DNA from 3 places in the Streptomyces sp. NPDC085866 genome. Region 3 is predicted to be linked to each of the others. Evidence: riboswitches for the same ligand, from Rfam matches in the RefSeq annotation. Region 3 holds a riboswitch; each other region holds the start of a gene.
The links. A riboswitch is a leader RNA that binds a small molecule or an ion and turns the genes downstream of it on or off. The one in region 3 is predicted to bind cyclic di-AMP.
Positions count from the first base shown of each region.

Region 1: another riboswitch for cyclic di-AMP. It lies ahead of ACIF83_RS34650 (M23 family metallopeptidase); the one in region 3 lies ahead of ACIF83_RS28870 (M23 family metallopeptidase).
Region 2: another riboswitch for cyclic di-AMP. It lies ahead of ACIF83_RS08835 (peptidoglycan DD-metalloendopeptidase family protein); the one in region 3 lies ahead of ACIF83_RS28870 (M23 family metallopeptidase).

Region 1 covers NZ_JBITSQ010000016.1:98,652-100,908, reverse strand. The annotation lists gene ACIF83_RS34650 (M23 family metallopeptidase) at 7-762, opposite strand; cyclic di-AMP (ydaO/yuaA leader) riboswitch at 775-937, opposite strand; gene ACIF83_RS34645 (M16 family metallopeptidase) at 1,162-2,257, opposite strand, start outside.
Region 2 covers NZ_JBITSQ010000003.1:447,386-449,642, forward strand. The annotation lists gene ACIF83_RS08835 (peptidoglycan DD-metalloendopeptidase family protein) at 1-898, opposite strand, end outside; cyclic di-AMP (ydaO/yuaA leader) riboswitch at 903-1,065, opposite strand; gene ACIF83_RS08840 (alpha-galactosidase) at 1,369-2,257, opposite strand, start outside.
Region 3 covers NZ_JBITSQ010000011.1:352,263-354,519, forward strand. The annotation lists gene ACIF83_RS28865 (PP2C family protein-serine/threonine phosphatase) at 1-826, shown strand, start outside; cyclic di-AMP (ydaO/yuaA leader) riboswitch at 1,068-1,227, shown strand; gene ACIF83_RS28870 (M23 family metallopeptidase) at 1,235-2,257, shown strand, end outside.

The DNA.
Region 1 (2,257 bases), on a different contig from region 3:
GGAGCGTCAGACGTTCACGCCGTGCTGGCGGAGATAGGCGATCGGGTCGACGTCCGAGCCGTACTCGGGGGTCGTACGGGCCTCGAAGTGCAGATGCGGTCCGGTGACGTTGCCGGTCGCGCCGGACAGGCCGATCTGCTGGCCCGGGAGGACCTTCTGGCCCACGACGACGCCGATGGACGACAGGTGGCCGTACTGGGTGTACATGCCGTCGGCCATCCGGATCACGATCTGGTTGCCGTACGCGCCGCCCCAGCCGGTGGAGACGACCGTGCCGGAGCCGACCGCGTGGACGGACGTCCCGCTGGCCGCGTGGAAGTCGATGCCGGTGTGGGAGCCGGAGGACCACAGGGAGCTGCTGGCCTTGTAGCCGGTGGAGACGTACGAGTGCGCGATCGGGGCCACGAAGGCGTTCAGGCGCTTGCGCTCGGCCTCTCGCGCGGCGCGGGCCTGGGCCTCGCGCTCCTTCTTCGCCTCCTCGACGGCCACCTTGGCCGCGGCCTCCTCGGCCGCCTTCTGCCGGGCGGCCACCAGCTGGGCCTCGGCCTGCGCGTCGATCTGCTCGGCGACCGTGTCGCTGACGGTGATGACCGGGGTGAGGCCGGTCTCCTCGACGGAGTTGTCCGCGGCGAGTGCCGGGCCGGCCGCCAGGGTGCCGACGACACCGGTGGTGGTGAGGGCCGCGACACCGGCCGCCTGAGCGGTGGTGCGCTTGACCCGACCGGGCTTGCGGTGCTTCCCGGTGGCGCACATGAACGCCATGAAGTGGCTGGTCCTTTCCTTCCCTCTCGCCTACCGGGTTAGCTGACGGGTTCGGAGCAGGAAGGTCTCCTACGGACCCCCTCGCCGGTGCGCGGGCGTCCGATTCACCCCAGGGACTGCGGTGGGTCCCCGGCTCCCCTGGCTCGCGCCGTGGGGGACTCGGCGATGACTGTCCGGTGCCGCGGGCGCGGCGCACTGCCTGACGAACAGCCCGGTCGACGCTATGCGGCCCGACTTTCGATCCCCAAACGGATCCCGGCTTTTGTAGCGCATCCCACAGGCCAGACAGGCAACCTCTGCCTCAATTCGGACATCTTGGGAAGGGCTCCGCGCGACAAAGGGCCCTGACGACCCGTCGGGTCGTCAGGGCCCCCACGCGCGCGGGGCGCCTCGAAGCCGCTACTCGGCTGCCACGACGGTGACTTCGCCGATGCCGAGCGCCTCGACCGGCGCCTTGATCTCGGCCGCGTCACCGACGAGGACGGTCACCAGGCGGTCCACCGGGAAGGCGTTGATGACGGCCGCGGTGGCCTCCACGGTGCCGGTGCCGGCGAGCTGCTGATACAGAGTCGCCTGGAAGTCGTCGGGCAGGTGCTGCTCGACCTGGTCCGCCAGCGTGCTCGCGACGGCCGCCGCGGTCTCGTACTTCAGCGGCGCCACACCGACCAGGTTCTGCACGGCGACGTCCCGCTCGGCGTCGGTCAGGCCCTCCGCCGCGAGCGTGCGCAGCACCGTCCACAGGTCCTGCAGCGCGGGACCGGTGTTCGGGGTGTCCACGGAGCCGCTGATGGCGAGCATCGCGGCGCCCGTGCCGTCCGGCGCGGAGCGCAGGACCTGCCCGAAGGAGCGCACGCCGTAGGTGTAGCCCTTCTCCTCGCGCAGGACGCGGTCCAGGCGCGAGGTGAGGGTGCCGCCGAGGCAGTAGGTGCCGAGCACCTGGGCGGGCCACACGCGGTCGTGCCGGTCGGGCCCGATCCGGCCGATGAGCAGCTGCGTCTGGACGGCGCCCGGCCGGTCGACGATGACCACCCGGCCGGTGTCGTCGGCGGTCACCGGCGGCACCGGCCGCGGCGTGCCCGGGGTGCCGGTCCAGGCACCCAGGGTGTCGGCGAGCAGCTCGTCCAGGTCGGTGCCGGTGAGGTCGCCGACCACGACCACGGTGGCCGTGGCGGGCCGCACATGGCGGTCGTAGAAGGCACGCACGGCCGCCGCGTCGATCTTCTCGACCGTCTCCTCGGTGCCCTGGCGCGGCCGCGACATGCGCGAGGTCGCCGGGAACAGCTCCTTGGAGAGTTCCTTGGCGGCGCGGCGGGCGGGGTTGGCCAGCTCGTGCGGGATCTCGTCCAGGCGGTTGCGGACCAGCCGCTCGACCTCGCTGTCGTCGAAGGCGGGCGCGCGCAGGGCGTCGGCGAGCAGGCCGAGGCCCTTGGCCAGGCGGGAGGCCGGGACCTCCAGGCTGAGGCGGACGCCGGGGTGGTCGGCGTGCGCGTCGAGT
Region 2 (2,257 bases), on a different contig from region 3:
CGACGCCGTGCGAGCGGAGGTAGCCGACCGGGTCGATGTCCGAGCCGTAGTTCGGCGTGGTGCGGATCTCGAAGTGCAGGTGCGGACCGGTCACGTTGCCGGTCGCGCCGGAGAGGCCGATCTGCTGGCCCGCGGTCACGGTCTGGCCGGCCGAGACGGAGAGCCGCGAGAGGTGACCGTACTGGGCGTAGTAGCCGTCGTTCAGCTTGATGACGACCTGGTTGCCGTAGGCGCCGCCCCACCCGGCGGAGACGACGGTGCCGGCGGCGACGGCCTTGAGCGAGGTACCGGTCGGCACGACGAAGTCGACGCCGGTGTGGTAGCCGCTGGACCACATGCTGCCGGCCACGTGGTAGCCGGTGCCGATGGTGGCGCCGGCGACCGGGAGGGTGTAGCCGGTGGAGGGCACGGAGGGGGCGGAGGGTGCGGAGGGTGCGGTGGCGGCACCGGAGGCCTGGCCGGACCGGGACGGGGATGCCGGCGCCGGGGCGGAGGGCTCGGTGTGCGTCCGGGCGGTCTTCGCGCCGAGCGACAGCTTCAGACCCGGGTGGATCAGCGAGGGGTCCTGGCCGACGGCCTGCCGGTTGTCGTCGTAGAGCCGCTGCCAGCCGCCGCTGACGTGCTGCGCGTCGGCGATCTTCGCAAGCCAGTCGCCGGACTGCACCGTGTAGGTGCGCACACCCGAATTCCGCTGCACGGCCGCCTTCTTCACGGCCGTCTTTTCCACGACCGGAAGGGACTGCACGGCCTTTCCGGAAACGGGTTGCGTGGTGGCGGCGTGCGCTCCGGTGGCCCCGAGGAGTGGCAGGGCCAGCGCGGCACCACCGGTTCCGGCGACGGCGATCGAGCGGCTGAAACGCGGGGTCTTGGGGCGGCGGTGCTTACCCTTCGCGGGCATGGCGCATTCCTCTCCGGCGCCTGCGAGGTGAGCTGACGGGTTCGGGCTGGAGCTGCCCGGCCGCGCGGTGCGCGGCTGCACCCCAGCCTGTCCCGGAGACCGGGACAGGCAGTCGTACCTGGCGGGTCCCCCGCTCCTGCCGAACACGGGTGAAGTGTGTGGGGACTCCGGGCGGCGGCAGGATTCGGCGTTCCGTCCGGATTGGTGGCGAACGTAAGCGAGCAAGACGCAACCGGACAAGCAGCCGGTTCCCGGCGTGGATGTTCCAAGTGATCGAATTCGGGAATTCCCGGTCACTCTGCGTGAATTCCCGAATCCTTCCCCTTTTCAATTTCCTTCGCCTTTATGGGGATTACGTGGACATGACGCGCGACGCACGGTCACGAATATGACGCTCCTCACGCACCGACTCCCCACGCCCCCTTGCCCCAGAGCGAGTTGGAACGAAGGCGCCAATTCGGGCAGATGGCTCAGATGCGGCGCAGTCGGAGAACCGTCGCATCCAGGTCACCCTTCAGCCCGGCGCGCAGCCCGTGGTGCAGCAGGACGGCCCCTCGATGCTCTTCGCCCGTTTCGAGGCATTTGTACGATGCCGTCGGGTCGAGTCCGCGCAGCCGCAGCGCCGGCACCGGCTCGCCGTAGTGCTGCGCCTGGAGGCAGGCGAGGACCACGGTCTCGTCCCCGAGGACGTACTGGACAGCACTCAGACCGCCCGTCGGGGGCCGCAGCCGGTACTGGTCGCCGCGCTGGACGACCGGTCGGATCTCCTTGTAGAGGTCCACCCAGCGACGGGCTTCGGCCAGCTCCTCCCCGGTCCACTCGGTGAGGTCGCCGCCGACGCCGAGGACCCCGGCCATCGAGCTGACGAAACGGAACCGCAGCGAGCTCTCCCGCCCGTTGAGCTGGGTGTTCGGGCTGTCGGTGACCCATGCGGCCATGACCCGCGCCGGATGGATTTGGCTGAAGCCGTGCTGGATGGCGAGCCGGTCGAGCGGGTCGGTGTTGTCGGAGGTCCACACCTGGTCGGTGCGGCTCATCACGCCGAGGTCGATCCGCCCGCCGCCGCCCGAGCAGGACTCGAACGCGACCGAGGGATGGGCGGCTCGCAGCCGGTCCAGCAGGGCGTACAGAGCGCGGACATGGTCCACCCACAGGCGCTGCGGGTACGGCTCCCCGGGCCAGCCGGCGTCGGTGAAGCAGCGATTGAAGTCCCACTTCACGTAGTCGACCGGGGCGCTCGACAGGAGGGCGTCCAGCTGCTCCCAGAGATACTCCTGGACGTCCTCGCGGGCGAGGTTGAGAACGAGCTGGTTGCGCAGTTCCGTCCGCTTGCGTCCCGGCTGGTACTGCACCCAGTCG
Region 3 (2,257 bases):
CGTCACCGTGGCCACGGTCGCCGTGCTGGCCGCCGCCATCAACCGCGTCCTGCGCCTCGGCGACCAGCGGCTCGCCTCCGCCCGGGAGATCGCCGAGGCCGCCCAGCGGGCCGTCCTGCCCGAACCGGACGACCGCATCGCCGGCTTCGACATCGCGGCCCGGTACGAGGCGGCACAGGAGGGCGCCTTCATCGGCGGTGACCTGTACGCGGTGCAGGACAGCCCGCACGGCGTGCGGCTGATCGTCGGGGACGTACGCGGCAAGGGCATGGGCGCGGTCGCCGCCGTCGCCGTGGTCATCGGGGCGTTCCGGGAGGCCGCCGAGCAGGAGACCACGCTGGAGGCGGTGGCCGCGCGGCTGGAGCGGGCGCTGGCCCGCGAGGGCACCCGGCGGGACGGCATCGACGCCTTCGAGGGCTTCACCACCGCCGTCCTCGCCGAACTCCCGCACGGCGGCGGCGACGGTGTGGTCCGGATCGTCAACCGCGGCCACCCGCCACCGCTGCTCCTGCACGACGACGGCACCCTGCGCACCCTGGCCGCGCACGAACCCGCGCTGCCGCTCGGCATGGCCGACCTCGGCCTGTGGCCCGACCGCGCGACCGAGTCCGGCTTCCCGAGCGGCGCCACCCTGCTGCTCTACACCGACGGCCTGTCCGAGGCCCGCGACGCCCACGGCCGCTTCTACGACCCCCTGCGCCGGCTCGCCGGACGCCGCTTTCCCGATCCGCGCTCGCTGCTCGGCCGCCTCGCCGCGGAGGTGCGCCGGCACTCCGGGGGCGGGATGACGGACGACATGGCGCTGCTGGCCGTACGGCGTCCCTGACGCCCCGCCAGTGTCACCCAAGGTGATCGGACGGGCGCCCTCCGCATAACATCTGAGACACCATCAAAACCGCCGAGACTCCTGGACGCCGGTCAACTCGCCCGTTTTCCACCGGTCGTGACACCTATGTCCGCCCTGAAATCCGTTAATGATCAAGTAGAACAGCTTGGAATCTGACGTCCGGGTCTATTAACGTTCGATAACGCAGCGCGGTCGTCCCAGCCGTCACAAGAGGCGGCTCCGTGCGCACGCGCCGAATCCCGCAAGGGAACCGGGGAACCACCACCTTGGGGTGAATCACGCGGATGCCGCCGTGGAAGCACGGCAGGTATACGCGCGTAGGAGACCTTCCTGCTCCGAACCCGTCAGCTAACCCGGTAGGCGGAGGAAGGAAAGGAGTGCGCCTTCGTGGCGTCCAACCGGCCTGCCCCAGAAGCCCCGTTCATGCCGAGCGAGACCGAGACCTTCGGATACTTCGGCGCTCAGCACACCGACGAGGGCCCCTGGGAGGAGTGGAACCCCACCGAGGAGTCCATACGGCCGGTACGCGGTCGGCACCGCGTGGCCAAGCAGCGTGGCGGCGGACTCGCCCGCAGCTCCACGGTCCTCGGCGTCGGTGTCATCGCCGCCGTCGGCGCGGGCGGCATGGCCAGCGCCCACACCGGCAAGCCGCCGGTCTCCATCTCCATGCCCGACCTGGACTCCGTCAGCTCCCTGTTCGACGGCTCCTCCTCCGACGCGTCCAAGGCCGCCGATGCGTCGCTGAGCAACGTCGGCACGACCGACGCCGACAGTGACCAGGGCGACGCGGGCGAGGCCCTGCGCAACCGCATCATGGCCCAGGCCGAGCAGCAGCAGAGCAAGGCCGACATCAAGGCCGCCGCGTCGGCGGCGGCCGCCGCCGAGAAGCAGGCCGCCGACGCGGCCGCCAAGGCGCAGAAGGAAGCCGCAGCCAAGGCCACCGAGGCCAAGAAGGAGGCGGAGGCCGCGGCCAAGAAGAAGGCCGAGGAAGAGCGCCTGGCCGCGCTGGCCAAGCAGTACAGGCTGCCGGTCGTCTCGTACACGATCACCGGCACCTTCGGCCAGCCCGGATCGATGTGGTCCTCCGGCTACCACACCGGCCTCGACTTCGCCGCCCCCACGGGCACCCTCATCAAGGCGATCCACAGCGGCACCATCACCGAGGCGGGCTGGGCCGGCGCCTACGGCTACCGCACGATCCTCACCCTCGACGACGGCACCGAGCTGTGGTTCTGCCACCAGTCCTCGATCGGCGTCTCCGTAGGTCAGAAGGTCAGCACCGGCGACGTCATCGGCCGCGTCGGCGCCACCGGCAACGTCACCGGCCCGCACCTCCACCTGGAGGTCCACCCGGGCGGCCAGGCCACCGGCATCGACCCGATGACGTGGCTGCGCGGCAAGGGCCTGACC